DNA from 4 places in the Serpentinicella alkaliphila genome. Region 4 is predicted to be linked to each of the others. Evidence: riboswitches for the same ligand, from Rfam matches in the RefSeq annotation. Region 4 holds a riboswitch; each other region holds the start of a gene.
The links. A riboswitch is a leader RNA that binds a small molecule or an ion and turns the genes downstream of it on or off. The one in region 4 is predicted to bind cyclic di-GMP.
Positions count from the first base shown of each region.

Region 1: another riboswitch for cyclic di-GMP. It lies ahead of HZR23_RS03750 (response regulator); the one in region 4 lies ahead of HZR23_RS15540 (EAL domain-containing protein).
Region 2: another riboswitch for cyclic di-GMP. It lies ahead of HZR23_RS08115 (transglutaminase-like domain-containing protein); the one in region 4 lies ahead of HZR23_RS15540 (EAL domain-containing protein).
Region 3: another riboswitch for cyclic di-GMP. It lies ahead of HZR23_RS05450 (sensor histidine kinase); the one in region 4 lies ahead of HZR23_RS15540 (EAL domain-containing protein).

Region 1 covers NZ_CP058648.1:727,610-735,478, reverse strand. Annotated here, with positions in the region: gene rho (transcription termination factor Rho) at 1-92, shown strand, start outside; gene rpmE (50S ribosomal protein L31) at 201-398, shown strand; gene HZR23_RS03770 (thymidine kinase) at 534-1,124, shown strand; gene HZR23_RS16845 (hypothetical protein) at 1,242-1,631, opposite strand; gene HZR23_RS16840 (hypothetical protein) at 1,594-1,734, opposite strand; gene HZR23_RS16835 (hypothetical protein) at 1,872-2,084, opposite strand; gene HZR23_RS03760 (hypothetical protein) at 2,047-2,772, opposite strand; gene HZR23_RS03755 (TetR/AcrR family transcriptional regulator) at 2,957-3,541, shown strand; cyclic di-GMP riboswitch class I at 3,698-3,791, shown strand; gene HZR23_RS03750 (response regulator) at 3,936-4,289, shown strand; gene HZR23_RS03745 (HD-GYP domain-containing protein) at 4,371-5,414, shown strand; gene HZR23_RS03740 (HlyC/CorC family transporter) at 5,516-6,766, shown strand; gene HZR23_RS03735 (DUF1385 domain-containing protein) at 7,525-7,869, shown strand, end outside.
Region 2 covers NZ_CP058648.1:1,605,029-1,612,897, forward strand. Annotated here, with positions in the region: gene HZR23_RS08105 (IS1634 family transposase) at 1-649, opposite strand, end outside; gene HZR23_RS08110 (sortase) at 771-1,019, shown strand; cyclic di-GMP riboswitch class I at 1,127-1,213, shown strand; cyclic di-GMP riboswitch class I at 1,265-1,351, shown strand; gene HZR23_RS08115 (transglutaminase-like domain-containing protein) at 1,367-2,146, shown strand; gene HZR23_RS08120 (GerMN domain-containing protein) at 2,227-3,504, opposite strand; gene rlmD (23S rRNA (uracil(1939)-C(5))-methyltransferase RlmD) at 3,681-5,033, shown strand; gene HZR23_RS08130 (hypothetical protein) at 5,155-5,802, shown strand; gene HZR23_RS08135 (helix-turn-helix transcriptional regulator) at 6,286-7,227, opposite strand; gene HZR23_RS08140 (pyridoxamine 5'-phosphate oxidase family protein) at 7,324-7,743, shown strand.
Region 3 covers NZ_CP058648.1:1,069,551-1,077,419, reverse strand. Annotated here, with positions in the region: gene HZR23_RS05465 (signal peptidase I) at 110-1,180, opposite strand; gene HZR23_RS05460 (hypothetical protein) at 1,404-1,934, opposite strand; gene HZR23_RS05455 (response regulator) at 1,960-2,598, opposite strand; gene HZR23_RS05450 (sensor histidine kinase) at 2,595-4,301, opposite strand; cyclic di-GMP riboswitch class II at 4,447-4,531, opposite strand; gene HZR23_RS05445 (LysR family transcriptional regulator) at 4,796-5,689, opposite strand; gene HZR23_RS05440 (coenzyme F420-0:L-glutamate ligase) at 5,805-6,995, shown strand; gene HZR23_RS05435 (FadR/GntR family transcriptional regulator) at 7,129-7,836, shown strand.
Region 4 covers NZ_CP058648.1:3,047,348-3,055,216, forward strand. Annotated here, with positions in the region: gene HZR23_RS15530 (sigma 54-interacting transcriptional regulator) at 1-302, opposite strand, end outside; gene HZR23_RS15535 (MarR family winged helix-turn-helix transcriptional regulator) at 372-809, opposite strand; gene HZR23_RS15540 (EAL domain-containing protein) at 1,267-3,693, opposite strand; cyclic di-GMP riboswitch class I at 3,814-3,901, opposite strand; gene HZR23_RS15545 (transposase) at 4,166-5,698, shown strand; tRNA gene HZR23_RS15550 (tRNA-Thr) at 5,797-5,873, opposite strand; gene HZR23_RS15555 (nucleoside recognition domain-containing protein) at 5,980-6,462, opposite strand; gene HZR23_RS15560 (nucleoside recognition domain-containing protein) at 6,459-6,887, opposite strand; gene HZR23_RS15565 (ABC transporter permease) at 6,956-7,869, opposite strand, start outside.

The sequences.
Region 1 (7,869 bases), 940 kb from region 4:
CTGTTCAGGAAGTTACTGAAAAGGTAATTAGTCTACTATTACAGAGTAAGAGGAATGTTGATTTTGTGGAAATGATTAGAAAAACACTATAATGCTAAATACTCTTGCACTGATGAAATCCCTATGCTATAATATAGAAGTTAAATTTGACTAATTCAATTATTAAATATAGCCTTGATACATAGAAAGAGGTGATTAAAGTGAAAAAAGATATACATCCAAACTATAAAGAAGTAGACGTACATTGTGCATGTGGTAACAACTTCAAAACTGGTTCAACTAAAGATGAAATTAGAGTTGAAATCTGTTCAGAGTGCCATCCATACTTTACTGGTAAACAGAAGCAAATGGAAAAAGGTGGACGTGTGGAAAAATTCAAAAAGAAATTTGGAATGTAAGGTTAGAGCTTTTTCTAACCTTTATTTTTATCATTAGTATATCAAAAATTCCCTCTTATAGAGGGAATTTGCGGTTATATCATATTTAAAATTTAGTTGAATTAGTATCAAACTGTTACTTGGGGGAGATAAAATATGGTAGATTTAATGGAGTACTCTCAAGCTGGAAGTATTGAAATGATAGTAGGACCTATGTATGCGGGTAAAAGCGAGGAGTTACTTAGAAGAATTAATCGTGCTAATATTGCTGGTCTCAAGGTATTAGTTTTTAAGCCAGCTATTGATGATAGATATTCCGTAGATAATATTGCTTGTCATAATGGTAAACAAATGAAATGTATTGCTGTAGAGGATGCGCAGCGGTTACAAAGCTACATAAAAGAAAATCCAGACTATGATGTTTTAGCTATAGATGAAGTACAATTTCTTGGAGAAGAAATTATACAAGTATGTAAAGATTCTGCAGATAGCGGAAAAAGGGTTATTTGTTCCGGACTAGATATGGATTTTAGAGGGGAACCTTTTCAAGTAGTACCGCAACTAATGGCATTAGCAGAGTATGTAACAAAGCTAACTGCTGTGTGTGTGGTTTGTAAAATGCCTGCTACTAGAACCCAAAGGTTAGTAAACGGGAAGCCTGCTAAATATAGTGACCCTATAATTCTAGTTGGAGCAGAAGAAGGCTATGAAGCTAGATGTAGAAAATGTCATGAAGTGATAAAATAGAATATAAAAACTATATAACTCCTTTCACTGCGAAGGGAGCTTTTCTTTTACATGTTTAGCACTCAATACCATATTAAAATTGACATAATATGTAATATTAGATATAATTCACATGAGTTATGCAGTTGACTCCATATACTGGGAATTTTGCACAGTAAACCAACCTAACAATAAATTCTTCGGCCAAAATTTATCAATAAGTCTTGCAAATTGCCTAACTTCTGTGTCAAAATGTACTTGTATAGTTTGAAAGCATTGCTGTGCTTTTATAACGATACGGTATGTGGCGTTGAAAAAGTTTCGGACCATTTCGCCGTGGGTGAAGCCTTCTTCAGCGCCTTTATTATTGAGTTCCCATCTTGCATAGACAAGTAAAGTTTCTGCTGTAAAAATGAGCTCAATATGGGCGTAATGATGACTTTCCGACGTTGAGTGGCAAGAATTCAACCCCAGTTCTTGTTTTGCAGTTCTAAAAAACCTCAATGCTCCAACGCTTAATATATGCATCTAAAGCTTCTTCAGGATTATCGACCCTATTACTAATCAAAAGGTAAGCCCCACGATATGTAGCCGCAACCTCTTTGTTTTTCTCAAATTCATCCTTCATCATTTCAGTATCTTCTTTGAGTCTTGTAGCTACAACTGCTTTTGCAATAGGCGTATAACGATACTTAGTTACTACTTTACCCTGCTTTCCAACTAAACGGTAGGGTAACTTGATATAAATATTAGGTATGGATATAGCACTTACTTTATCTTTAAGACCACTAATAAGAAGTTTGAAAAAACTTCTTTAATAAGCATTGAAGGCTTTACAGGGATAAAGCGTTCTCGGCCTGTAATATTCTCAATTTCTTTTCGATAAAGTGCTGTATTACGTTTTGCCTTAGTAACCCAATCATATTGATGATCTGTGAGCCAATTAAAAAAGTCTTTGCATAAAAACCGGGTCCATGGCAACCCATAGTACCCCTGTGTAAATCCGGCGAATATCCATTAGCATTTCTTTTGAAAGATCTATTTTTGTCTGTTTTTCATCGCTATTTTCTACCTTACGCCAAATACGCCAAAACAATGGATATTTAAGTCCGTTCTTTAATACAACAGTTGTAGCAACTATATTCATACACCAGATATTTATTTTAATGGAGCTATCATATAACCAACAAAGGAAAGGGATTTTCTTTCCATGGGCATGAGCCACCTTTGTATCATCAAGTACAATAACATCTCCTTCAGTAAATGCAGTTTCTTCTTCTTGTTGTAGTCTTTGTACTCTTTTAAAACTAAATAAACCCCAATTATAATCAGTTGTAAAAAAGCGGCTAAAGGTATATTGAGCCATTTTAAGATTCCGAAACATCGGTTGTAATAAGCTATCCTTAGTAGCATAATCAGAAATACGTGAGACAGAATTTTTATTAGCAATAAGTCCTACCACATAAGCAAAAGCAATAAGCCAAGTGGGTACACCATTACGTTTTACAATACCCGATTGCGTAAGCAGAAGTGAAAAATCAAATTTATCCCAAATTGCTTTTAAAACTGGCGTTCCGCCCCCATTTCCTTGTTGTAAATTTCTATATTTCGGTTTCCCAAGAGTCATATTTATCACCCATTCATCAAGAGTAATGGCTATTAATACCATTCACTTTGATTATTGGGGCGGGTTTAAAAAGTCAAGTCTTTTTTGCTATTTCAAGACATATAAAACAAAAATATTTTTTAGTATATTATAATATACGATACATCAGTCTTATTTACATTTATTTACACGAACTGCATAACTCATGATAATTCACTTATGTGGTTCCAATGCTAGGAGGTAGAATATGAAATTACCCATACATAGAAAAGAACGTGTTATATTAACAGCAATAGAGATAATTAATGATTTAGGTATACAAGGTCTATCCACTAGAGAAATTGCAAAAAGGGAAGAAATTTCAGAGGGCACCTTATTTAAACACTTTAAAAATAAAAATGAAATATTATTAGGTGTTTTAGAGCACTACTCACAATATGATATGGATATTATTGAGTCTATAAAATTAAAAAAGCTTCCTTTTACTGAAGCAATAAAATATTTTATTGATTCTTACGCTTTATATTATGAAAATTACCCCGAAATAACCGCAATTACACAGATTTATGAAGTGTTAGCAAATGACCAAAATCTAGCTGTAAAGGTTATGGATATTTACAATGTTCGATATAAGTTTATGTATGATACTATTGAAAGTGGAAAACTATCAGGAGAGCTTTCACCTGACATTGATAGTATTATTTTATCTGATACAATTTTAGGTCTTTTTAATGCCATATGTTTAAGGTGGAGGTTTGAAAAATTTAATTTCTCTCTTCAAAATCAGACAATGTTGGCTATGGATATGATTTTAAAATGTATATATAAATAACTAGCATTACTAAATTAAATATCTTAATGAATCAATGAAGAAACTCCTTTTACAAAAAGGAGATTTTTTTGTAAAAAAATACAAAATATTGAAGGATTTTAAATAAATATGTCGAAAAAGAATTTTAAAGAGTATATAGGTATAAGGTACTAATATCACTGTAAAAGGCAAACCTATTTAAAGATAGGGACGCAAAGCCATGGGTCTAAGGATGATATCAATAAATATCTATGATTGCCAGGTTACCGAAGTGTGATTAATAATCTTTAAAATATAAATAAGATTATGTCATATGAAGGTATTTATTAAGTGAATACCTTCATTTTTGTTTTTTGAAAATCATAATTTGTTCTCCATTCAATCAAACAAATATATATGGTAAAGAGGTGAAATATTGAAAAAAGTACTTATTGTTGATGATGCAACCTTTATGAGGATTTCCCTAAGATGCATACTCGAAAAAAATGGTTTCGAAGTTATTGGCGAGGGTAAAAATGGTGTCGAGGCTATAAGTAAGTATATTGATTTAAGACCTGATATATTAACACTAGATATTACTATGCCTGAAAAAAATGGAATTGAAGTGTTGAAAGAAATTATTAATATTGACCCTAAGGCTAATGTTGTAATAATCTCTGCTCTAGGACAAGAAACTTTTGTTACGGAAGCAGTTAAACTTGGTGCAAAAGGTTTTCTAGTAAAGCCATTTAAAGAAGATTTTATAATTAGGACATTAAGTAAATTATAAGGGAACTAATATATACAAAATTATATGATGATGTAAAATAATAGGCGATGTGAAAAAAATAATGTAATGGGGTATTGGGATATGAGAAAGAAGTACGTATTGCTTAGAGATTGTTCAGAAATGGATGTATTAGCAGAGGATATTTTAAATAACTATGGTTTACCACTAGTTGTGAAAAATACTAATATCAACTCTTTTATTAAGGAGAGATTAGAACAGTTTAATGTTGAAAGAGTGTTGATTTATGAATTCGAAAGTGATATTTTTTGCAATGATATAAGTGAGAGAAATGAAATTTATGAACAATATAAAACAAATATTGACTGTTTAAAGGATTTGTTAAATAAGCTGTCATCTGGTAAAGAAATAGAAAAAAAGATGATAACCAATATATCTGATTCAATATATAGCTGGCAAGATGATCAAGAAAAAGTAATCAGCATGTTAACGAAGGTTAAAAGTGCTGATGTATATACATATACACACTGTCTCAATACCGCATTTTACTCAATGCTTATTGCTAAGTGGCTAAGACTTTCACAAGAGGACATAAAAAAGGCTATACAATCAGCTCTTTTGCATGATGTCGGGAAAATAAAAATAGATACAGAGATTTTAAATAAAAAGGGAAGCCTAACAGATGAGGAGTATAATGAAATAAAAAACCATTCATTGTATGGATACGAAATTTTAAAAACCATGGGCAATATTGATATTGATGTTATGAATGGAGTGCTCCATCATCATGAAAGAATAGATGGCTCAGGATATCCTTTTGGAATAAAAGGAAATAAAATAAATATTTTTTCAAAAATTGTTTCCATAGCAGATGTTTATGATGCAATGATTTCAGACAGAGTCTATAAAAGAAGAACTAGTCCCTTTGAGGTGTTTAAACTTTTTTTAACTACAGGAATCGGTGCCTTTGATCCTTCTATACTTGATGCATTTATTAACAATATTTCAGTATACTATACTGGATCAAATGTATGGCTAAATAATGAAAAGACTGGGGAAATAGTATTTATTCCACCTTATGATGTAAGTAATCCAATAATACATGTGGAGTCAGAATACATAGACTTATCTCTACAAAGTGATATGAAAATAGTATGTATTATCTAATTGGTATTAATAGATATTGAAGTAAAATTCAATGTCTATTTTTTATGTAAAAAACACAAACTATATATTATTCACTTTGCAAGTGTAAAAGAGGTGATAGATTGTTTGGAAGCAGTTTAGGAAAAATAGTTCTATTATTATTTCTATTAATTCTTTCAGCTTTTTTTTCTACTTCAGAAACTGCCTTGATGGCTTTAAGTAAAATTAGAGCAAGACACATGGTTGATGATGAGATAGTTGGAGCAGAGTTAGTAAGTAGATTGATAAAGGAGCCTAGCAAGCTCCTAGGTACAATTTTAGTAGGAAATAATATCGTAAATATAGCAGCCTCCGCCATAGCAACATCTCTTGCAATAGATTATTATGGAGACAGTGGTGTGGTAGTTTCAACTGTTATAATGACGTTTTTAGTTTTGGTTTTTGCTGAAATAACCCCTAAATCCTGGGCTGCACAAAATGCAGAAAGAGTTTCTGTAAGAGTTGGCAGACCTATGGCCTTTATTATTACAGTATTACATCCAATAGTTATAGTTTTTACATTTATCACAAGTGGATTAATGAAAATATTAAGAATAAATAATAATCATAATCGCCCTTTTATAACAGAGGATGAACTAAGGACTGTAGTTAATGTAAGTCAAGAAGAAGGTGTTTTGGAAATAGATGAAAAGGAAATGATACATAAAGTATTTGAGTTTGGAGATCTTCAAATTAAAGATGTAATGATACAGAGAACAGATATCGTAGCTATTGATGTAAGGCTTACCTACGAAGAGATTATACAAGTAATTAGGAATGAGAAATATACTCGTTATCCGGTTTTCAAAGAAGGAATAGATAATATAATTGGGATTTTAAATTTAAGAGATTTATTATTTACAGAAAATATAAATGATAATTTTGATATATATAATTATATAAGAACCCCCTATTACACTTTCGAATACAAGAGAATTGCAGAACTATTTAAAGAAATGAAAAAGAAAAAAGTACAAATTGCTATTGCATTAGATGAATATGGGGGAACTGCTGGGATAGTAACAATGGAAGATTTAATTGAAGAAATAGTCGGAGATATACAGGATGAATATGATGAACAGGAAAATGAAATTGAAGCTATAAATCATAACGAATATATTTTAAAAGGAAATATACGTCTAGAGTTAGTAAATGAATTGTTAGGAGTAAATCTAGAGGCAGAGGATATAGATTCCATAGGGGGCCTTATGATCAGTGAGCTGGGAAGATTACCAAAACTTGGTGAATCAATTAAGTATAGTAATACTAAGCTAGTCTTAGAGGAACTAGAAGGAAATAGAATAAAAAAAATAAGAATTTTTATTGAAAATTAATAAAACGGGTATTTTCAACAAATTGTTTGAAAATAACCCGTTTCATTTAAAATAGAATCGGAAGTAGCTATACCAATCTTCATTTAGCTTTGGTGGACCATCTACATTCATTTACCTTATCAACGCTCCTTTTTTATTTTCTTTTGTTAACTACATACTTACTTTTTTTACCTTACTTCTTTTACTACTAACTTACTTTTACTACTAACTTACTTTTACTACTAACTTACTTTTACTACTAACTTACTTTTACTACTAACTTACTTTTACTACTAACTTACTTTTACTACTAACTTACTTTTACTACTAACTTACTTTTACTACTAACTTACTTTTACTACTAACTTACTTTTACTACTAACTTACTTTTACTACTAACTTACTTTTACTACTAACTTACTTTTACTACTAACTTGCTTTTACTACTAACTTGCTTTTACTACTAACTTGCTTTTACTACTAACTTACTCTTACTACTAACTTACTTTTACTACTAACTTACTTTTACTACTAACTTACTCTTACTACTAATTTACTTTACTTACTACCTTTAAATTTGATTGGTAGGGAACTACCGGATTCTATTGTATTATATATATACCATGTTAAACAGGATTTAATCACTAATTTTTAAAAAAAATTAAAATTTTTTAAACTTTTTTTAATTTTCAAAGCATCTGTTAAAAATTAATGTTGTTTGTAATAAGTACATAATAGGTATATAATAATAAAAAGAACAGTTTAGAAAGGAAATTGATATGTCTAATTCAAATATTAAAAGTGTTGGTGGTCAGGCTCTTATTGAGGGAGTTATGATGCGAGGAACAAAAGATATAGCTATCGCCGTAAGAAGGCCTGATAGGACGATTGAAATAAAAAGAGAACCAGTAACTGGTATAGTACAAAAATATAAATTATCAAAAATACCTATATTAAGAGGCGGAATAGCCCTAATTGATTCTATGGTATTAGGTGTAAGGTCCCTTATGTATTCAGCAGAAATTGCAGAAGAAGGAATTGAAACACCAACTGAACCCGATAAATTTGAAAGTTTTATGAAAAAAGTATTTAAAGATCAGGCTGACGATGTATTAATTTATGTT
Region 2 (7,869 bases), 1.4 Mb from region 4:
AATACCCATACTGTTTTAAGCCTTGCTCTTGCTCAATCTCAAAGAAGTAATTCGTACAGTCATAATAAAGAATTCCTGAATTACGCTTAGAAAGTTTATAACTATTATTATAAAGCTCCGATTGAATATAATCAGTTTCCTTAGAAATAACTTCAAGTGCTCTATAAATATGTTGAATATCAAAATCAGGTTTTTCTAAAAATCTAGTAGATAGGTTATAGGTGGAAAGCTTAGAACCAGGAAAGATAATCCTACCATATAAAAGTCTAGATAGTATGGAGTCAAGATTAAAAGTGAATTTATGGCGATTGGAAATCTCTTTACAGATTTTGTGAATTCCTAGATCATGATAAATCTTTTGAAGAAATAGATAGCCTCCATTAAAAGACTGTTGCTTATCTTTACCAATAAGTTTTGTAGGCGAGTATTGAACCATGATTGTACTATTTTCTTCTTTTTCTTTTTTATTAAGTTCATCGATATATTTCTTAGCCCATTCAATAGGGTCTTCCCCGTTTAATTTGTTAAGAAGCTCATCATATGTACCTAGTTTTTCAACAATTTTAGTAGTACGCTTATTTTTTTCAATTATATCCTTTATCACATAAAGTGAAGTAGCATTTTTAGATTTAGAAAGTGATAATCTCATAATAACACCCCCAGTTATCTATATTATAACACAATACGATAAAATACGAAAGAAATATTTGAGAAAATTTACAAAAAAATAAAGCCTTTTCAAAGCTTTAGCGATTTTTTTTATTATTCAACTGTCAAAGACCCGGGGACGTAAATACGGGGTGTTGTTTAATAGACTAGAGGAGTTAGAAGCAGGAGATAAGATTGTTATAACTACAAAAGGTGAAAAACATGAATACACAATATATCTAAAAAAATTTGTAGAACCTACAGATTTGTCTGTGCTTAATCGTAATAGCAAAGATAGAATATTGTCACTAATTACATGCGACCCTATAAATAATCCAACACATCGAATAATTATTCATGCAAAAATGTAAAAAGCAATGTAAAAAATTTAATTATATTGTAGAAAAATATTTGATTATTTTCAAAAATATATGGTATAATTATCATATATAAGAAAATAATACTAAGTTGAACTTGTCAACGACAATAGCAAACCATTCGAAAGGATGGGACGCAAAGCTATAGGGCCTAAAGCACATAGTGCAATGGTAGCCAAGCCACCGAACGGGAAGTTTTTGTTATTATAAAATAGAATATATTTGGTGAAAAAGCTTTTCACCGATAAAGGCAAACCACTCGAAAGGGTGGGACGCAAAGCCATAGGGCCTAACGCATTTAATGCTAAGGCAGCCGTGTTACCGAAGGAGGAGTTTTTATTATGAAAAAAAGTATATTTATTATCGCATTACTTTTTATGCTTTCAGCAAACAGTGTTTTGGGACAAGCTGTTATAAATATTAGTAACTTAGGAAATGGTATGCTAGTTGTAAATAGTAACAGTATAGATAATAAAGACGTACGTGTTTTGGTTGAAAAGGGACAAGCTCGTTATCAATATAACATAAAAGAAAAAGAAACAAGAATACCACTACAAATGGGAATTGGCTCATATCAAGTAAGTGTAGTAGAGAATGTTGGCGGAAATAGATTTAAAGTTATTTCAAAAGAAACAGTAAATGTAAATTCAATAGATGAAACAAATTTATTTCTTAGTTCAATACAGATGGTTAACTGGGATCAATCAATGAAGGCAGTACAAAAAGCTCAAGAATTAACAAAAGGACTAAGTAACGATGAAGCAAAAGTAAAAGAAATTTATAACTATATAATAAATAATTTGGTCTATGATTTCGATAAAGTAGCTACTTTAACTTCTAATTATTTACCAAATATAAATAAAATCTATGACGAAAACAAAGGCATTTGTTATGATTATTCATCTTTATTTGCAGGAATGTTAAGAAGTGTAGGAGTACCTACAAAACTAGTAATGGGTTATGCTCCAAATGTGAATGAATACCATGCATGGAATGAAGTATATATTAATGGTAAGTGGGTAACAATAGACACTACTACAGATGCAGTATATAGACAAAATAATAGAAAATATGAGATGGCAAAAGATAAAAGCTTATTTAATGTAATGAAAGAATACTAAAAAATAAAAGGAAAAAAGTTTAGCAGGTATTTTAAGATACCTGCTATTATTATGTGTATATATAATTTAGTTGATTTGTATTATTGTTCAATATTGATTAAACCGGAGGCATTTAAAGGTGTATTTAAAATATTAAGTCTATCAGTGGATACATTTTCAGTTGTAAATATTACTGATTGAATTTCTGGATATGAAGTGTAACTATAAATTAAAGAATCTATCATTAAATTACTTAAGTCATTTTCGTTTTTAATAATACTAACAAAAGCATCATTAAATTTTAATTTTAAAACCCCATCTATTAAGCTATAATCTAATAATTCAACATCTTCTGGTATTGGTGGGTATATACGGTTACTATATAAATTGTTATTTGTAGATATTTTTAGAATTTTGAAAATATCTATTGCTGAGAAATTAGAAACTGTGCTAGTAATTGGATATAGTAGCAACCTATCAGAATCAGTTCTATAAGCTACATAAGCTTTCGGAGAATTATCCTTACTAATAGGTTTATCTATTGATACACCATGAAAATCATCTGTAGTTATCTGCCAATTTATATAGAATTGAACAGCAGATACTTCATTTATTGATGTTAGCGAACTAATAAAGCTATCTAAGGCTATTCGTGCATTTGAAGAATATGTATTATACACTCCAATATCTTTAGGAAGATACACTCTGGCAATGTCATTATTTAGGTTTAAATTTAGAACTGTAGGTATTGGAGATCCAGTTGGTAATCCTAAAGATTTACTTGGTCCCTTGTATAATTCGTTAACAGTAGATCTAAGAGGAATATTAGTGTATGGTACAACTCTGGTAATTGGTATTAATCTATTAAAATCATTGTCAGGGAAGTATAGGGTCAATGCAGTTCTATTTGTGGGTACAGTTTGGACTGCAGGAATATATTTAACGTTCTTGTTAAAGTTGAAATTGATTGGTATTGGATCGATTGGTGATTTAATATTAATAATATTAGGCGTAACCTCAAGTATGTAATTGCCATTTGGTAAATCAAGTCTTTCAGGTGTTAAAATAAATGAAAATTTATAAGGGTCATTACTTTTTTCTATTACTTCTAATTCAAGATTTTTTATTTCTTGATCACCTAAAAATAGTTTAAAATTTAATGGAGTATCATCGAATTCAAGAGGTAAACTATTATGACTTGATTCAAATGTAATATCCACTTCGTATTTTTCTGAGGAATGAGTAAGTAGATCAACATTATATTCTACATAATCTTCAGAAATAATATAGTTAAAAAGAAAATTTGCATAAACAGGTATTCCGGTGGCAGTAAAACAAATAATTACTATTAAAACTAAGCTCTTTAACGTTCTTAACATTTTGATTCCCCCCTATATGCTTGTCCAATATCCATATTTATCTATATTATAATTTATTATACATAATTGGTAAACTATAAGCATATAACAAAAGTTAGCAAAACTAGATAAAAGTAGTGTAGAATAATATGTATAACAATTAATTCGACAAATTTAATAAAAGGAGTTTAAAGTACATGTTGATTTTAGGAGAACAATATAAAATTACTATAGAAGATTTAGGGCATAATGGAGAAGGGATAGGAAGAGTTGACGGCTTTACAGTTTTTGTAGATGGTGGAATTCCTGGAGACATAGTATTAGCGAAAATCCAAACCTTAAAGAAAAACTATGCAGTTGGGGAAATACTAGAAATAATTGAATCATCTAGTGATAGAATTAAGCCAGTATGTTCGTTATCATCAATATGTGGCGGATGTCAAATCATGCATATGGATTACCAAGCCCAATTGGAAATGAAGAGAAAAAGAGTAAAAGAAAATATACAAAGAATAGGTAAGATAGATACAATTGTTCACCCTACAATAGGAATGGACAATCCATATGAATATAGAAATAAGGCCCAAATTCCAGTAGGTATTGTCGATGGAAAATCAATATTAGGCTTTTATAAAAGAGGCAGTCATGATATTGTTGGAACAGATAATTGTCGTATTCAGTCAGCAATAAATACTGATGTAATTCAAATAATAAAAAAATATATTGATGATAATAAAGTCAGTGTTTATAATGAAAAGACTAGAAAAGGTTTAATTAGACATATAGTAACAAAGGTAGGATTTACTACTGGTGAAGTAATGGTAGTAATAATAACAAATGGAAATGAATTGCCTTTCAAAGAAGAATTAATAATGGCTTTGAAAAAGAAGATTAGTGGCTTGAAAAGTGTAATACATAATATTAATGATAAGAATACAAATGTTATTTTTGGAAAAGAAACTAAAGTTATTTTTGGCGAAGACAAGATAGTAGATTATATTGGAGATTTAAAATTTAATATATCAGCTCATTCTTTTTATCAGGTAAATTCAGTACAAACTAAAGTCTTATATGGAAAAGCATTGGAGTATGCAAATTTAACTGGGTCGGAGAATGTTTTCGATATTTATTGTGGCATAGGTACTATATCTTTATTTGTTGCCAAAAAAGCAAAACAAGTATGGGGTGTTGAGGTTGTACAAACAGCAATTGATGATGCAAAGGAAAATGCTGTTATTAATAACATAAATAATACGGAATTCTACGTAGGTAAAGCGGAAGATATCGTACCGAAATTGTATAAGCAGGGAATAAAAGCCGATGTAGTTATAGTGGATCCACCAAGAAAAGGTTGTGAACAGTCTGTTTTAGAAACAATAGTAAATATGAATCCAGAAAGGGTAGTATATGTTTCATGTAATCCAGCTACTTTGGCTAGAGACCTAGCCTTCTTAGATGAAAACGGATATAAGGTTATTGAAGTACAACCTGTAGACATGTTTCCACACACGGCTCATGTTGAGTGTGTGGTGTTAATAGAGAGGGTTTAGAGTGCTTTACATACTTCTTCCGAGTAGAAATGTAAGTAAACTGTTTTTATCTATCGAAGGATTAATATTTCCATAGAGGACGTCATATGACAAATGTATATATAAAAGGATGATTTGTTAAATGAATAATCAATATGAGATTTATTTCTATCATAAAGCCCACGGCTATAACTCATTAGACATATTTATAGATGGACAACTGGTAGATAATAAAAAAGGAAAATATACTTGGAGGGGTAGTGACGGTAAGCACCAAATAAGAATAACTCAGGTTAAAATGCATCAATCTAAATGGTATTGGATTACTTCACCAGTATTTTTTCTTTTGGGAGTTCTAGCTTATGATCTAGAAGGATTTGATGATAAGACCCCATTTTATGCTGTATATGAGGCTAATATTTTAGTAGATAAGGATATGATAGTTAAAGTATCGCTAAAAGACATTAATAAACATAAGGGGGAATCCAAAGAAGGGTATGAATATAAGATAAAAGTTGATTTTCCTGAAGAAGCAAACATTGAAGTTACTAAAGAAGAATTTGTGGCAACAAAAAAGGAAAGGGTAAAATGGTTTTTAACCCATGCTGCTTTACTGTCTGTAGTTTTCAGCTTTGTGATGTTTATAGGAGTGGGTGTAGGAATTAGTAGCCTTAAAACAGATGGAGAGATATTTGTTGCTATGCTTTCATTGCTAATATCTGCTGGAGTCATGGTGGGATGGATTTTCATAATATATAAAATGTATAGGTACTCACAGGGGAAATATTAAAAGAATAGACACTAAGGGGCGCACTCCTGCAAACCCCCGGGGGTTATCCCATTATTTCAGCGAAATAGTATCATCTTTCTATCAAAACCCATGTGGAGAGTGTTGTGTTGATAGAGAAGAAGTAGGTTGGAATCAGTGGTTTGGAAGGTTTTAGATAAAAATGCATAATGTATATATGTTCCCCTAGACTATAAGTTTAGGGGATCTATCTTTAGCCGGGGAAGAAATTTCGCAGAATAGAATATTATGCGTAAAAGTAACTGTCTAGAGAGTAAAAATATATACAAGTAGAAACCGCTATAGTTGACTTTTCATGAAATGCAGAAGAAACCGTCTCCAATGATTTATAAAAAAGATGTTGACTGATAACAGGAACGGAGAAATTGACTTTTGGATTTTGATTGATGCTCATTCCTTCTTTGTACTAAATAGGATTCTACTGTTTCTAACAGGCGGCTTTGAAGAAAAGTATGTTTTCAAGTTCTATAAGTTTTTATAATGACTTTCTAAAATAGAAATCTTATCTTGCAATAGCTTTTTAAGCTTTTGTGGTTTGATGGAAATAATATTGACTGTGTAGTTGAGAAAATAGTTTGCAATAAAATTCTCTTCCCCTTTATTATAGAACCCCCGAATAATATACTGATGTCCCTCAATGTGAAGTTGCATTGAGGGGTAATGTTCCTTATAGAATAAATCGATTCCTTTGGATAGGATACTAACTTCAAAATCGGTGGCTCCCTTGTGTTTAAAGGTATTAGCTGAAAGATTTGTTAATTCCTTTATTGGCTTTGAGGAATAGACAGTGCTTTCGTCGAGGGTAATAATTTTATCACAACGAAATACTTGAACTTTATTTGTGTCAAAGTTAAATGCAGTTACATACCACTGACCGTAGCTAGCAGAAATATTAAAGAACTGCACAAAGAATTGTGTTACTGTTTCTCTTTTGTTGTAAGTAATTTTGCAAACTGTTTCTTCTACTGCCATCTTTAAAATATTTTTTAAAAGAGGGCTACTATTATGGTGCTTTGAAACTTCAAAACTTAATATTTGTTCCATTTTACGAATTGCATTTATATGTTCATCAGAAATACAAGTTTCAAATTTATGCTTTAAGTTTGCTACACTTAAATGAAATGGTGTTGATTCATAGGAATTCAATGTAATCATTGCAAAATATAGAGCATACATTTCATCAATTGTAAAAACGATAGGTGATAACAATCTATTTCTTAAGATGCCATATCTTCCATTTCTCCCGGCTTCAGAAAATATGGGCATACCAATTTTTTCAAGAGATTGTATATCCCTTAACGCAGTACTTTTTGATATACTATATCTTTCCATAACATCTTTTAGATTAAAGTAGTTTTTGTTATTTAAATATATCATCATGTCGTTTATTCTTTCTGATTTTCCCATACTTAATTTCCTTCCAGAATAATTAAAAGGTATCAAATAATGACACTTTTTAATAGTATACTATAAATAACAAATAAAATCAAAGGAGATATCAGTATGAATACTAAGAGTGAATTTGAAAGAATTATGGCTACCCAAACGGAAATTGCTTTAGCCACAAGTGTCAATGATGTGTGTAATGTTAGGATCGTTAATTTCATTTACGATGAGACTTCTCAAACTTTGTTTTTTGCAACCTTTGGAGATAATGATAAGGTTAAAGAATTTGAGCAAAATCGTAATGTAGCTTTTACAACGGTTCCTCATAAAGGGAATGAACACGTTAAAGCAAAAGCGCAGGTTAATAAAAGTAACCTCAGTATTTTTGATGTAAAAGGCAGCTTTATATCAAAGATTCCAGACTATAAAGATACGATTAATCAAGTGGGGCAATTTCTTGTACTTTTTGAAGTCAAATTTAATACTGCTATAGTTACATTGGACTTTGAAAATATTGATATAATATCTTTAGCATAGCTTAATAGCAAAAAGTAAAGGGATTTTTTCGTGCCCTTCGTTTTAGTAATTTTATGTCTTTCATAATTATGTATTAACTGCCCCTAAGGGGCTGCCAGCTTCAAACGGCACATTAAGAGAGAAAAG
Region 3 (7,869 bases), 1.3 Mb from region 4:
TTTTTTAAATGCAAACCATACTTTACTCATTTAGACTTACAATTTATATAACAACTTTTTATTGTTGGTATATAAATTAAAAATAGAGGATAGTTTGTCAACATATCCTCTAGAACACAATTTCATCTAAATTTACATTCTTTCTACTCCTAAATAGCAAAGTAGGCCAACCTACTTTAGGGACAACTTTTACAATTTTGCCTCTTACATATTCAGGCTTGACAATTTCCACGTCTACAGAAGAGTTGTTATCACCTTTGGTTACAAAACCTACTAATGCCCCTCTATCCTCCTCTATATCAATAATTCTGTGAGTTATTAAAATATTGCCTCTTTGAAACTGTATTACATCGCCTTCTTGAAGTTCATTTACTATAATATTCTGCTTCACTAAAATCACATCACCAGGGTAGATAATTGGTTCCATACTTCCTGTAGCTACTGCTGATGGATATATTGGAAATACTCCTAAAGAAAACCATACAATCATTATAGATAACACACTAGTCGTCATCCAACTTATAGGGCTCTCCTGGGTTTTTTCTCTTCTTTTTAGCTTTTTACTCTGTGTAAGGTGAATACTCTGAATAGTAATAAGAAAAAACATTGGAACTAGTATGCCGATTAAGGCTGAAGTTATCCATTTTAAATCTGGTAATATTGGAGACATCCAATGAAAACCTTGCAAAATTCCCATGTAAATAATAGAAGGTATAAGTCCTCCAATAAAAACTAAATAGGTAGCGAGTAGATTATGACAAAATTCTGGTGCAAAGTACTGTCCTACAAACTGTACTTTGCTATCTAATCCCTCTAAGGATAAAATTCTACTTAACTGAAAACTTACAATAGTTATAATAGAGGCTATTATAATAAAAATATATAACTTCTCTTCTTTTAATATTGTATTTACTATATAGTTTCTTATAACCTCTAGGGCCACCAATTTAGGTACAACAAATATGATATTAAAAAATAATCCTGAGACAGAATGGTTATACGGGCTTTTTCCTAGTCCGTCAAACAATCCTGCCACAATTGAAATTAATATAAACATAACTGCGAAATTAAACGCCCACATATTTATATTTTCTCTATACTTTAACTTTGTCTGAGATCTTACCTGTGGAAACATCCACACAAGAATAATTAGCCCACTCCATAAAATAGGCTTTATCACATAATTAAATTTATAACTCCCTAATACCGTGACTAACGGTGAGTTCTCTACTAAATATATTGCTATTGCTAATGAAGTCAATATTATCCACTTTTTTTTAAGTATAATGCCTTGCAAAACACTATAAACTACCACTTATATCCCCCGCTTAACATATGAATCTCTTATAATTAACATCGACTACATTTCCTCATAAGCTTCATTAAAGCAATTTATTTTAATATCACTTTTCTTGTAGTCCGCTATCAAATTCTATTTTTTCAATCCCAACTGTATCTGTACCCAAAACTGGAAGTGGTTCCGTTACATTTATTCCGCCCTTTATCGTTAAATCTTTCTCCCAACCAAAGCCATTATACTGAATATACCTTAGTACTACCTCATAGGTGTATTCTCCAGGAATTTCAGGAGCAGTAAGTTTTATACCATTACCTGTAAAACTAATATCTATATTCGTTGGATATGAATATACATCGTAACCTATAAATTTATGAGGCACGGTTCCAGCATCATGATCAACTTCTATTTCCAACTCAACAATCTCATTCGTTAGTAAATCCAGTGTTCCTACTGAATAGGTTCTACCCCCTGTAGTAAATACAGGATTAATATACCCAGTAGAAACAGTTGATTCAATAATCGTTCCTGTATTCCATAGAGCATAACTTATTCCTACTAGATTCAGTGCAATTACACAAGAAACTATTATTATTTGTTTTCCTATACCAATTCCCTTTCTTTTTTTTCTTGCCAATTTAACTCCTCCTCTAATTTTTGCATCAAATAATCGTAGATCGCTTTAATTTTAATGAACTATTAATATAAAGTGCTGCCTCAGTCCGGTGATGTAAATTTAGCTTGCTTAATATGCTACTGACATGCTTCTTTACTGTATAAGGTGAGATATAAAGTGTTTGTGCTATTTCAATATTGCTTTGCCCTTTACCTAACTCTTCTAGAACTTCCATCTCTCTAGAAGTTAACTCGTCTAATTTTTCTTTTTCTCTTTTATTATTTTTCATGCTCTGTTGCAATATTTCATTATCAATAAACTTTTTTCCCCTCTTAACTATACTTAACGCGTATATGATATCTTCTGTAAAAGCATCCTTTAATATGTATCCATCTACTCCTATTTCTTGAGCTTTTTCAAAGTCTTCCTTTTTATAAGAAGAGGTTATAATAATAAATTTGCTATCAGTTTTTGACTTAGCTTTACTAATCAAATCTAATCCGTATTCTTTTCCTAAGTTTAAATCTAGAATTGTGATTTGTGGGTTATATGTTTCAAGTAAATTCGTTGCCTCTTTAATGTTAGCGGCTTCTTTGATTTCGTTAATATCATCCTCAAGTGATAAAATTGATACTAGCCCCTTCCTAACTAGGGGATGATCATCCACAATTAGTATATTAATCATCCGACTTCCTCCTTAACTAAAAGATTTTCATTATTTGAAACCGTAATTTCTATTATCGTTCCTCCACCGATTGAGCTGTTAAAATAAATATCCCCTCTTAATGTATTAACCAAATTCCTTATATTTCCAATGCCTAATCCCATCTTATTCTCACTCTCTACTCTTTTTATGTCAAAGCCTACACCATTATCTATAATCTCTAAAGTAGTATACTCTCTATCTAAGGTAAGAATTATGTATATATTAGTTGCTTTTGCATGCCTTATGGCATTACTCGTTCCTTCACAAATTATTCTATATAGTGCCTTCTTTTGCTTGAGTGAAAGCATTTCATCTGAACCATTTAGACTAAACTCTATATTTATATTGTTTAATACCTTAGTATCATTTATAAAATTTAGTATTTGTGCAATAAAGTTGTTTTCTCCATTCTTCTTCCAACTAAGCCCGTATACGGTTTCTCTCAGTTCTCTCATTGTTTCATTAAGTGATTTCCTAATAATATTTAAATCCCTTTCAATGTCTATTAGACTGCTTTTTTTAAGTCTTTTAATCGTTTCATAAATTCCACATGAAGTGCTAAATAATCTTTGTAGTGTTCCATCATGTATCTCATCAGCTATTCTATTTTGCTCTTTATTTATTAGTAGCTCCTCTGCAAATTGCTGAAGCTCGAATTTCTCAAATAATATAGAGCTAAGATTTGCTACTAACTTTAACTGCTCTACTACCTCTTCTTCTGTATTTATTTTTAAACTTGAATCCAAATCTATTCCGATAGCGCCAAAGTTTTTGCAATTGTTCCCCACCGATACAAACAAAAACCTTTTATCATTTATAATATGTTCGAGAGTCTCACAGTTAGCTAAGCAAATATTTTTGCTTTGCAACTCATTTGCAATTTTTTTATCTAATTGTTCCATTTCTGACCTAATTGTTATTGGCGTAATACCTTTGGTTTGACTCATAAATATTACAGTCTCAGTTCTTATTACTTTATTACAATACTCTGTTATTATATTAATTAAATCTCTACTATTTTCTTGTGATGCAAACAGCTCAACAGATTTATATAAATCCATAATATGATTCATTGATTCTTTTATTCTATGGTTTGCATAGATTAGTTTACTGTTAGCTATCTTTAAATTATTAGTTTTTTCTTCATTTTCTTGGGCATATTTGGCTAAAAGTAATATAACTCCTGTAATTAAAACAAAACTTAGTATTAGATTTGATTCTTTAACAAAAGCTTCAAACAAATTAACTTGTTCATTAACTAATAAGTTAGTAATGTAAGTTGAATTAAATAAATATATAGCTAAATTTAACCAACAAACCTTATAATCCAGTTTCACTGCAGCTACTAAAATTGTATTCAGTGAATACCATACATATGGGCTATTTAACCCTCCAGATGGAATGAGTATTGCTGAATTTCCTATAGTTTCAATTAGGATTAATACTATCGTATTATATTTAGATTGCTCACTTTTTATGTATAATAGATTAAGTACTATTGCAGATAAACTTATGCAGAATATAATGATCCATTTTCTTAGAAAGGAGTGTTCCACACTTCCAAATAAGTAGAACAATGATGTAATCAATAAAGTTAAATATCTAAAAATAAAAGTGATTTTAATGAACTCTGGATATCCTTGTAATAAAGATATTTTCCTGTATTCTTTAATTTCTAACAAGAAAACCCCTCCTTTATCTAACTGTTACTTTATTAACAAAAAAAAATCATTTTAATTTAAGAGCATCCCTCTTATATATTGATGTTACAGGACCTGTCTCATTTTGCTTTTAAAAAAATCGACCTAAACTATTGTATATTACAACAATAACTCAGGTCGGTTGCACCACTCACTCCATACGCCTTAAAGTGCCCAATTATTAAGCGTACTTCTTCGTCTCCTGTTATATTTATTAAATCTTATTTAAAATTTAGGATTTTATTCCTATTTTTTTCTTTTTTTTAGAATTTTATACCAAAATTAAGTTGTACTATGATTAATTCTTTTTTAAATACACTTTGTACCTCACAAAGTCTTTAATAACCATTGCTATATTTCTGCTTACCTTATTATTTGATCATATTGACATAACCTGATTTTTATATTTACATCAATTTTTTATAAAAAAAATCCACCCTGTCGGATGTTAAAATGTTAGTTTAGTTATTTTCCACTTAAGCAGTATGGCTTTCTTCTAATATCTCAATAAACCTTTTTGATGCCGGAGACAATGATACACTCTTTAAATAACATACTCCCATCCCCCGCTTTGGAATACTTTTATTTAAGTGAATTTTATGAACTAAACCTGTATTTAAATATTCTTGGGAAAATTCCTTAACTACACAGGCTATTCCAAGATTTATTTTTGCAAATTCAAGTAATAGATCATGAGATCCCAATTCTATTTCTGGTTTTATTTTTATACCCTTTGTTAACAAATATTTCTCTACATAATTTCTTGAGTTAGATTTGGGCTCTAGAAAAATTAAAGGATGTTTCAGTAGCACTTCAATATTCATTGGTTCCTTTGTTAGATGTTTAAACTTGTCTCCACATACAAAAATATCATGTATATCTATAATCTTCTTTACCTCAATAGCAGGATCTTTTATAGGTAGATTGCAAATTGCTAAATCTACCTCTCCTGACTTGGTCATATTAATTAATTCCATAGTTGTTCTATTCATTATTTTTAGCTTTATATTAGGTGATAAATTGTGAAACTTTTCTAAATATGGCAATAAGTAATACTTAGAGATTGTATCTCCTACTCCTATTTTTAATTCTCCTGTCATCAAGTCTTTTGATTCCAACAGCTTTTTTTCGCCAACATTTATTAAGTTAATAGCAGAGCTTACATACTCAAATAATATATGTGCTTCATTAGTTAATGTAACTCCTTTAGCTGTTCTTGTAAAAAGTCTAATTTGCAGTTCCTTTTCTAATTGCTTTATTCCTTGACTTACAGCTGGTTGAGTCATATATAGCTCCTTAGCAGCTTTAGAAAAGCTTTGATTTCTCACAACTTCAGTAAATACTTTATATAAATCTAATTTACCAATCATATAACTTCTCCTTATGTGTAATATTACATCTATTTATTTTACTTATATCATAAATATAATATATAGTACAAGTAGAGAATAACTCTATGATAATAAAGTGTTAGGAGAGATACTAATGGAAAGAATAGTTGGAACTATTGTAAGAGGTTTAAGAGCACCAATTATACATAAAGGTGATAATATCGCTGAGATTGTTGTTGATAGTGTATTACAAGCATCAAAATCCGAAGGGTTTTCATTAAATGATAAGGACGTTGTTGCAGTAACAGAGTCTATAGTAGCAAGAGCACAAGGTAACTATGCAAGTATTGATGCTATAGCTAAGGATGTTAGTTCTAAATTTGCAGAAGAGACTTTTGGCGTTATTTTTCCGATTTTAAGTCGTAATCGCTTTGCAATTTGTTTAAGAGGTATAGCAAAGGGTGCGAAAAAAATAGTTTTAATGCTAAGCTACCCTTCAGATGAAGTTGGTAATCACTTAGTTGATATTGAGTTACTTGATGAAAAAGGAATTAATCCTTGGACAGATACACTTACAGAAAAACAATTTAGAGATAATTTTGGATATATTAAACATACTTTTACAGGTATTGATTATATAGATTACTACAAATCATTGGTTGAAGGGTATGGCGTAGAATGTGAAATCATTTTCTCTAATGACCCTAAAACTATACTAAATTATACTAAAAATGTTTTAACCTGCGATATCCATACTAGATTTAGAACTAAAAAAATATTAAAGGCTAATGGTGGAGAAAAGGTATATAGCTTAGATGATATTCTTTCTACCTCAATAGATGGAAGTGGATTTAACGAATCATATGGTTTACTAGGATCAAACAAATCTACCGAGGAAAGTGTGAAGCTATTCCCAAGAAATTGTCAGCCTGTAGTAGATGAAATACACGAAAAACTTAAAGCCTTAACTGGTAAAGCTGTTGAGGTTATGATTTATGGAGATGGAGCTTTTAAAGATCCTGTAGGTAAAATATGGGAGTTGGCTGACCCTGTTGTTTCTCCAGCTTATACATCTGGATTAGAAGGTACTCCAAATGAAGTAAAATTAAAGTATTTAGCTGATAATGACTTCGCAAACCTGCGTGGAGAAGAGCTAAAGAAAGCTATTTCTGAATATATTAAAAATAAAGAGGGTGACCTTACTGGAGCAATGGTTGCTCAAGGAACAACACCAAGACGACTTACAGACTTACTTGGTTCTCTTTCAGATTTAACATCAGGTAGCGGAGATAAAGGTACACCTATAGTACTTGTACAAGGGTATTTCGATAATTACACAAAATAATGGTTTTCAGTCCCTTAGTTTAATCTACAGGGACTTTTTTCTCGTTGTAATGAACTATATCTTAAAGTATAATAAAAACAATAGTGTATTTACTGAAATTGGGCCTTTATATCAATTTTTAGGAGCGTGTGTCATGTTTAGTCCAATAAAGACTACTAAAGTATACGAACAAGTAATTAAACAAATAGAACAAATGATTATTAGTGGAGAACTTAAAAGAGGTCAAAAACTTCCTTCTGAAAGAGATTTATCCGAACAATTACAAGTGAGTCGAGCTTCTGTAAGGGAAGCCTTTAGGGCCTTAGAAATTATAGGGCTTATACATGTTAGACAAGGTGAAGGTAGCTATATAAAAGAAAGCTTTGAAGAATTTTTATTTCAACCACTTACTTTGTTGTTTACTCTACAACAAAGTAACCCTCAAGAAATAATAGAGCTTAGAAGAATTATTGAATTAGAGGCAGCCTATTTGGCCGCAAAGCGATGTACAGATGAAGAAATTGAACTGTTAAGATCACTAGTTGTAGAGTTAATCGAGGCTGATAAAATTAATGATACTCTGAGAAGTGAAATTGCGGATCAAAGGTTTCATTATTCTATAGCCAAAGCTTCTAAAAACCTATTACTTTTAAATATTTTACATTTATCTTCTGGACTAATTGATATTTCAGTTCAAGAAGCAAGGGGTAAAATTACGACAACTGTAGAAAAGAAAGATTTGGTTTCATCACAACATTACAGAATATACGAGGCTATTAAGAATAAACAGCCCTTAGAAGCTAAAGCTTGTATGAAGGAACATATAGATTTCATTGAAGAACAGTATTTGAAAAACTTTTAATTCGCTTTAATTAGTCTATTTAAATGTAATTTT
Region 4 (7,869 bases):
TTTCCCTTATTGTCTATAACAGCTATGTACTCTTTCTCTATTTTGTTGATTTTCCTAATATTAGTGTTTTCATTCACTTTCTCATAATCATTGTAATTTACATTTAATAACAGAGTTTTATTCGAGCAGCCCTTTAGTATAAAGCTTATTAAATCTTTTTTCGTAACATAATTAAAACTATTATCACTATTAATAAAAATTACATCTATATCCTCTTTAGCAAACAGTTTCATTGCATCTTCTATTGTATTGCTATCTTTAAGGTACATAACTTTACTGCTCATTATTTCCTTAATCTGCATTTGATCACCTCGCCAGAAACGAATTTTTAATCTTTGATATTTTAAAAAACCACCAGTACAACTGGTGGTCTATTTTGATGTTCCAAAATTATTATTTAATTTTTTTAAAAGCCTTAAGAAGGTTTCTTTTTCTTCTGGAGTAAAGCCTTTATATGCAGTGGCAGAAACGTCCGCCGATATCTGCTCGAATTTGCCTTGAATTTCTCTACCTTTTTTAGAAAGGGTAATATAGGAAATACGTCTATCTTCTTGACATTCATCTTTTCTAATATATCCTAACTTAATTAATTTATTAACCAGAGCAGTAACAGTAGATTTATCTTTACCAACTAACTGACCAATCTCTTTCATATTCAGTTTCCCATTATTCTCATATAAGGCTCTTAAAATATTACCATAGGATGGAACCATATCATGAATTTCATACTCATACAATTTTTCTTCTATATACTTTGTCATCTTTTTCTTCGTTTTACTTATAAAATAAACTATATATTTATCTTTCATTTAATGTCCCCAACTTTTCATGTTAAATTTTCACTATATTTTATTATAACCTTCAAACCCTTTAATTTCAATAGAGATCCGTGAGTTTATTTACTATTCTAAAAATTTTAAAAATTCCTAATCCAATTAATAGGAAATATGTACTATAATTTTATCAAAATAACTAACAAAAAGACAAGTTTTTTATTTTGTGAATAAGATTATTACGTATTAATTTGATACAAAACTATTTGTTGACTATATTAGTTTGTTATCAAATTTAGTTTTTATTCAAAAATACTAAATATTGATTCTTTACTGATAGATACCCTAATGTTTATTTATAATTTTTTTATTTTACAGAATGAATAAATTAAAAATGTTTATACTATTAAATACCAAACATAAATTCATATTTAAAGTTTTTGAAAAGTAGTTGCTACCCCCCAATAGCAACTACTTTTCTTTATAGTTAACACTATCTTGAATAATTAATTTTTTCTAAAAGGTTATCATAATATATTTTTTCAACTGCTTCGACTTCTAATGGCCTACTAAATAAATAACCTTGAATATAATTACATTTGCTTATTTGTAACTGATTATATTGCTCTAAATCTTCTATTCCTTCTGCTACTACCTCTAAATCTAGGCTATGAGCTAAAGAAATTACTCCTTCAATTACTTTAGAATTATTTAGTTCTAGGTATCTATCGCTTAAAGTTTTATCAATTTTAAGTTTATCTACAGGTAAAAATGTAAGATAACTTAAAGATGAATAGCCAGTACCAAAATCATCCAATGCGATCTTAACCCCTAGAGACCTTAGTTGTTTTAAAAATTCTATTGTCTTATCTTTTCTTTCCATAAATAGACTTTCAGTTATTTCAATTTCAATGTATTTAGCTTCTATACGGTTTTCTTCTAGCTTATTCTTTAAAAATATGAAATAATCTTCATCATCTAATTGTACCGCTGAGAAATTTATTGCTATAGGTTTAATATCTAGACCTTTAATTTTCCAAGAATTAATTTGATTTATTACCTCTTCGGTTATCCACCTTCCAATCTCAATAATCATTCGAGTTTCTTCTGCTACTGGAATAAACTGCCCAGGGGATACATTTTCATCTTTAATTCTTAGTAGTGCTTCAAATCCAACTATATTTCCTGTAAATGTGCATACTTGGGGTTGATATAAAAGCTTAAACCCATTGTCTTTCAATGCCTTTCGAAGGATATTTTCAACTGTAATTTTTTGATTTACTTTATCTACCATCTCTTCACTAAAGAACATGTAGTTATTTTTACCGGTACTTTTTACGCTATATAAGGCCATATCAGCGTTCATAATCAACTGATCAACATTATTACTATTTATAGGATATAAAGTAACCCCTAGACTACAGGTTAAGTAAATATCGTGACCTTCTATTTCTAGCTTAGTACTTACGGCAGCCATAATTCTTATAACATAATTTTCTATTTTAGTAATATCATCTTCACCGGTTAAAAGGATTAAAAATTCATCACCACCAAATTTAGATAAATAGATATTTTCTTCTTTTATTTCCAAAAGATTATCCGCTACCTTTTGTAAAACCTTATCACCGAAAATATGACCCAAAGTATCATTAATCCCTTTAAAATTATCAATATCTAATATCATTACCGCACCACTTCTATTACTGTTTAACTCACTTTCCAGTTTTTCTGTAAACAGCCTTCTATTAGGTAGGTTTGTTAGTGGGTCGTGATAGGCTATATGACTTATATATTCTTCCTTCTCCTTTAATTGGTGAAAAGACTTATTAACCCTATAAATTAAATTATTAATTGTTGAGAATAGACCAATAAAAGTATCTCGTTCTGGTAATGGCAATATATAGTCTAGATTGTTTTCTATATCTATTTGCTTAATATTCTCGTCTAATTGTCTTATAGGTTGTATTACATTTCTTTTTTGAATCCAATAAAAAAACAATACCATTATAACTGTAATAATTGTAAAGCTTAATATGATAAAATATATGGAAGAATAAACATTTTCCATAGATAAACCTATACCTAAAATACCAATAATATCATTTCCCCTATAAATAGGAGCAGCAATTTCTAATACATTTTGACCTATTCTATCATAATGCCATATTACCCCTGAAAGTTTGCCATCAAGTGCATTTATGTATTCCTCATCATTTTCATATATAAGTCCTATATCCTCATAATCAGAGTCAGCTATAGCTTTTAAATTTTTGTCTAATATAAGGGCATAAAGAACCGTATCTTCATTAGCTAAGCTATCTACTATTTGCTGATAGCTAAATGAATTTGTGAGCTCCTGAATTTTACTAGCTATAATCCCTACCTGAGCAAATGCTCCTTCACTATCTTTAAAGTATCCATATTTAAAATGATTTCCTATTATAGTACAGGCTCTTATTTCTTCAACTAATTCTAAATCATCACTACTTTTAAAATATTGTACATTATGATCTGCTGGGGGAGTCCAACCGATGTGTTCTTTTAAGTTTGAGTATACTACACTCCCCTGAGGGCTATACCAATTTATTTCATCTATGTTAAAATCCTCAGCAATCTTTATTAAGAGCTCATTACTTAAATTTTCTCTATTTTTTAGAACAGTTTTTCCTGATAATTTAATTTTATCATCTATTAAATTATTAATTATTTCAACTGATAAAATACCACTACTTATTTTCTTAGTGGTTATCTTAGCCATATTTATACCATCTTGTTCTAATTGCTTAATTAGTAGGTTTTTGCTTATAAAATAACTGGCTAAACTTACAGTTAAAATAGCTATAACCCCTATCAGTAATGGCCAATATATTAATTTATTCTTATTTACGGTGCTGTTTTTTAGGTTATTAACTTTTGACATAGCTCTTTCCCCTTATTAGTAGAGTTGTACAATCAAATTTAAGTTAACTATAAAAAGAAGCACTGTAATCAGTGCCAAATATCAAAACAAATTTTATATTAAATAAAGTTTTGTTTACGTTTTGGCAACCTGGCAATCATAGGCTAATATAACCCTTAGACCCAAGGCTTTGCGTCCCTATCTTTCAATAAGTTTGCTATTTTCATCGTGTACTTTAAGTATATTAAATATTAACTAGTTTAGCAACATTTTACATCAAAATAGTTAAGAAATCTGTCGTATTTTGTCGATACAAATCGGTATATATTGGTATATTTGTATATAATTCATGAGTTATGCAGTTCGTGTAAATAAATGTAAATAAGACTGATGTATCGTATATTATAATATACTAAAAAATATTTTTGTTTTATATGTCTTGAAATAGCAAAAAAGACTTGACTTTTTAAACCCGCCCCAATAATCAAAGTGAATGGTATTAATAGCCATTACTCTTGATGAATGGGTGATAAATATGACTCTTGGGAAACCGAAATATAGAAATTTACAACAAGGAAATGGGGGCGGAACGCCAGTTTTAAAAGCAATTTGGGATAAATTTGATTTTTCACTTCTGCTTACGCAATCGGGTATTGTAAAACGTAATGGTGTACCCACTTGGCTTATTGCTTTTGCTTATGTGGTAGGACTTATTGCTAATAAAAATTCTGTCTCACGTATTTCTGATTATGCTACTAAGGATAGCTTATTACAACCGATGTTTCGGAATCTTAAAATGGCTCAATATACCTTTAGCCGCTTTTTTACAACTGATTATAATTGGGGTTTATTTAGTTTTAAAAGAGTACAAAGACTACAACAAGAAGAAGAAACTGCATTTACTGAAGGAGATGTTATTGTACTTGATGATACAAAGGTGGCTCATGCCCATGGAAAGAAAATCCCTTTCCTTTGTTGGTTATATGATAGCTCCATTAAAATAAATATCTGGTGTATGAATATAGTTGCTACAACTGTTGTATTAAAGAACGGACTTAAATATCCATTGTTTTGGCGTATTTGGCGTAAGGTAGAAAATAGCGATGAAAAACAGACAAAAATAGATCTTTCAAAAGAAATGCTAATGGATATTCGCCGGATTTACACAGGGGTACTATGGGTTGCCATGGACCGCTGGTTTTTATGCAAAGACTTTTTTAATTGGCTCACAGATCATCAATATGATTGGGTTACTAAGGCAAAACGTAATACAGCACTTTATCGAAAAGAAATTGAGAATATTACAGGCCGAGAACGCTTTATCCCTGTAAAGCCTTCAATGCTTATTAAAGAAGTTTTTTTCAAACTTCTTATTAGTGGTGCCAAAGATAAAGTAAGTGCTATATCCATACCTAATATTTATATCAAGTTACCCTACCGTTTAGTTGGAAAGCAGGGTAAAGTAGTAACTAAGTATCGTTATACGCCTATTGCAGCAGTTGTAGCTACAAGACTCAAAGAAGATACTGAAATGATGAAGGATGAATTTGAGAAAAACAAAGAGGTTGCAGCTACATATCGTGGGGCTTACCTTTTGATTAGTAATAGGGTCGATAATCCTGAAGAAGCTTTAGATGCATATATTAAGCGTTGGAGCATTGAGGTTTTTTTTAGAACTGCAAAACAAGAACTGGGGTTGAATTCTTGCCACTCAACGTCGGAAAGTCATCATTACGCCCATATTGAGCTCATTTTTACAGCAGAAACTTTACTTGTCTATGCAAGATGGGAACTCAATAATAAAGGCGCTGAAGAAGGCTTCACCCACGGCGAAATGGTCCGAAACTTTTTCAACGCCACATACCGTATCGTTATAAAAGCACAGCAATGCTTTCAAACTATACAAGTACATTTTGACACAGAAGTTAGGCAATTTGCAAGACTTATTGATAAATTTTGGCCGAAGAATTTATTGTTAGGTTGGTTTACTGTGCAAAATTCCCAGTATATGGAGTCAACTGCATAACTCATGTATAATTAAATTAACGTATGATTAGTAAGCAAAAAATAGCAAATGCACCCCATGATACTCTTCATCAAAAGGCGCATTTTAGAGAATTTTATTGGAGCTGATGATGGGACTTGAACCCACGAACCTCTTCCTTACCAAGGAAGTGCTCTACCGCCTGAGCTACATCAGCACATATATTTATGGGACAAATCAAATCCCATAAATGAAATTATATAATAATTTTTTTTGTATGTAAATACTTTTTGACAATATAGTATTTGTGAATTATTCACATATTATTCATTTATAACTATGCATTCTTCCTTTTGTATGCTATTCTCTTCATCCTCTATTTTTCTTTTAGCCAATACATAAGTTAATAAAATTGCTGAAATAAGTCTGACCCCTAATAAAAAATAGCCGTTAGCACCCACTGCAACGAAAATTAGAGTATCCTCTATAACAGCATGACAAGTAATTAGAAATACAGATATTAAAAATAAATCTCTATAGGATATATCTCCTTCTTTAGAACTTTGAATAATAACTCCTGCTCCATAGGAAATACCAAAAATGACCCCAACTAATAGTGGAAATACTGCATCTACAGAAATATTAAATAGCTTTGTCACAAATCTAAACATATTTGCTATTTTATCTAAAACCTTAAAATCCTTCAATATTTGGAGTCCTATCATAATTGGAAATACAATCATTGCTATAGAGTAAACTGAGTTAAAGCTTCCTATAATACCTTCTTTTAAAATTTCAATAATCATAATAGTCCTCCTAATTGACCTACAACTATCCCTGATATCACGGCTAGCCCAACTCTTATTAAAACAACCTTTTTTACCCCTATACCTAATTTTTTAGTAACTGCCGTCTCGATTAATAGTGAATGTGAGAAAGAAAGCATTATTGAGATTACAGTCACTTCCATGGTACTTAGATTAATTGCACTTATTGCACCTATAGCTGCATAAATATTTAAAACATTCCCTAGGACCAGAATTATAGCTGCCTCACCTGGTAAATTGAATAGGGTCATAAGTGGTGTAAACAGAATAGTAATCCAATCAATTACAGGTGTATATTTCAATATTGTAACTATTAAGTATACAGGGACTACCACTTTTCCTAACATCCAAGTAGTTTCTATCCCTTTTATAAATCCTGTTTTTATTGATTTTATTAATATCATTAAATGAGCTTCCTCCTTAAGCTAGACGTTATCTTTAATAAATTATAATAATTATAGCAGTTTAAACATTATATTTCACCTTGAATAATTATAGAAAGCTTTTTAGCGCTATAACGAATAAGTAGAATGCTAATAGTAATTATTAATAGGGAATATGCTATTACCTCAAAATAAGCCCCGATTCTAGTAAGTTTAATAATGTATAAAAATAGACCTTGAGGAGTAAATAGAGCTATGTACTGAAATGGACGGGAAAGAAGTTCTACTGGCCAAAAACATCCTCCAACAATTGATGTTAGAATAACTACTATTGAATAATAACTATTTAAACTCTCTGTAATATTCATCCTAATTGCTATAGTCATTACTATAGACGAAATATAGATGCTATATAAAAGCATTATAATAAAAAAGGAGTAAATCGGAATACCATAGAAGATATTAAATACCTTACTAAAAATTAAATGTAAAATTAAAATTTGAACAATTAAAAAGAACATCATTGATAATAGATAGCCTAGTATAATTTCCATTTCACTTAGGGATAAATATAGTCTTATTAAAGTTCCCTCTCTTTTTTCTGTTACTATTGTTGTAAATATATACCCTAATGATAATACTAGGAAAGTTATAATTATACCAATATATCCTGAGCCTAATCCCATATTCCCTAGACTATCCCCACCAATTTCAACAGCACCATTAATTTGCCTATGTTTAAGTTTCATTAGTTGTTCCGGATACCAATAAGACTCAGAAGTATCAAAAACATTTTGCCACAGTACATCTTTACTAAGATATGTTATACCTCTCCATTCATATTCACTTACAACTATATTAGCTGCTCTAGCATTACTCAATAATCTAACAACACCACTAGCAATTATTTCACTAATTGTATCTGCACCTATGGCAGCTCCTGACTTTAGCACTGTTATTTTAGGATATTTATCTCCTTTAATTAGTTCTTCAAACCCATGTT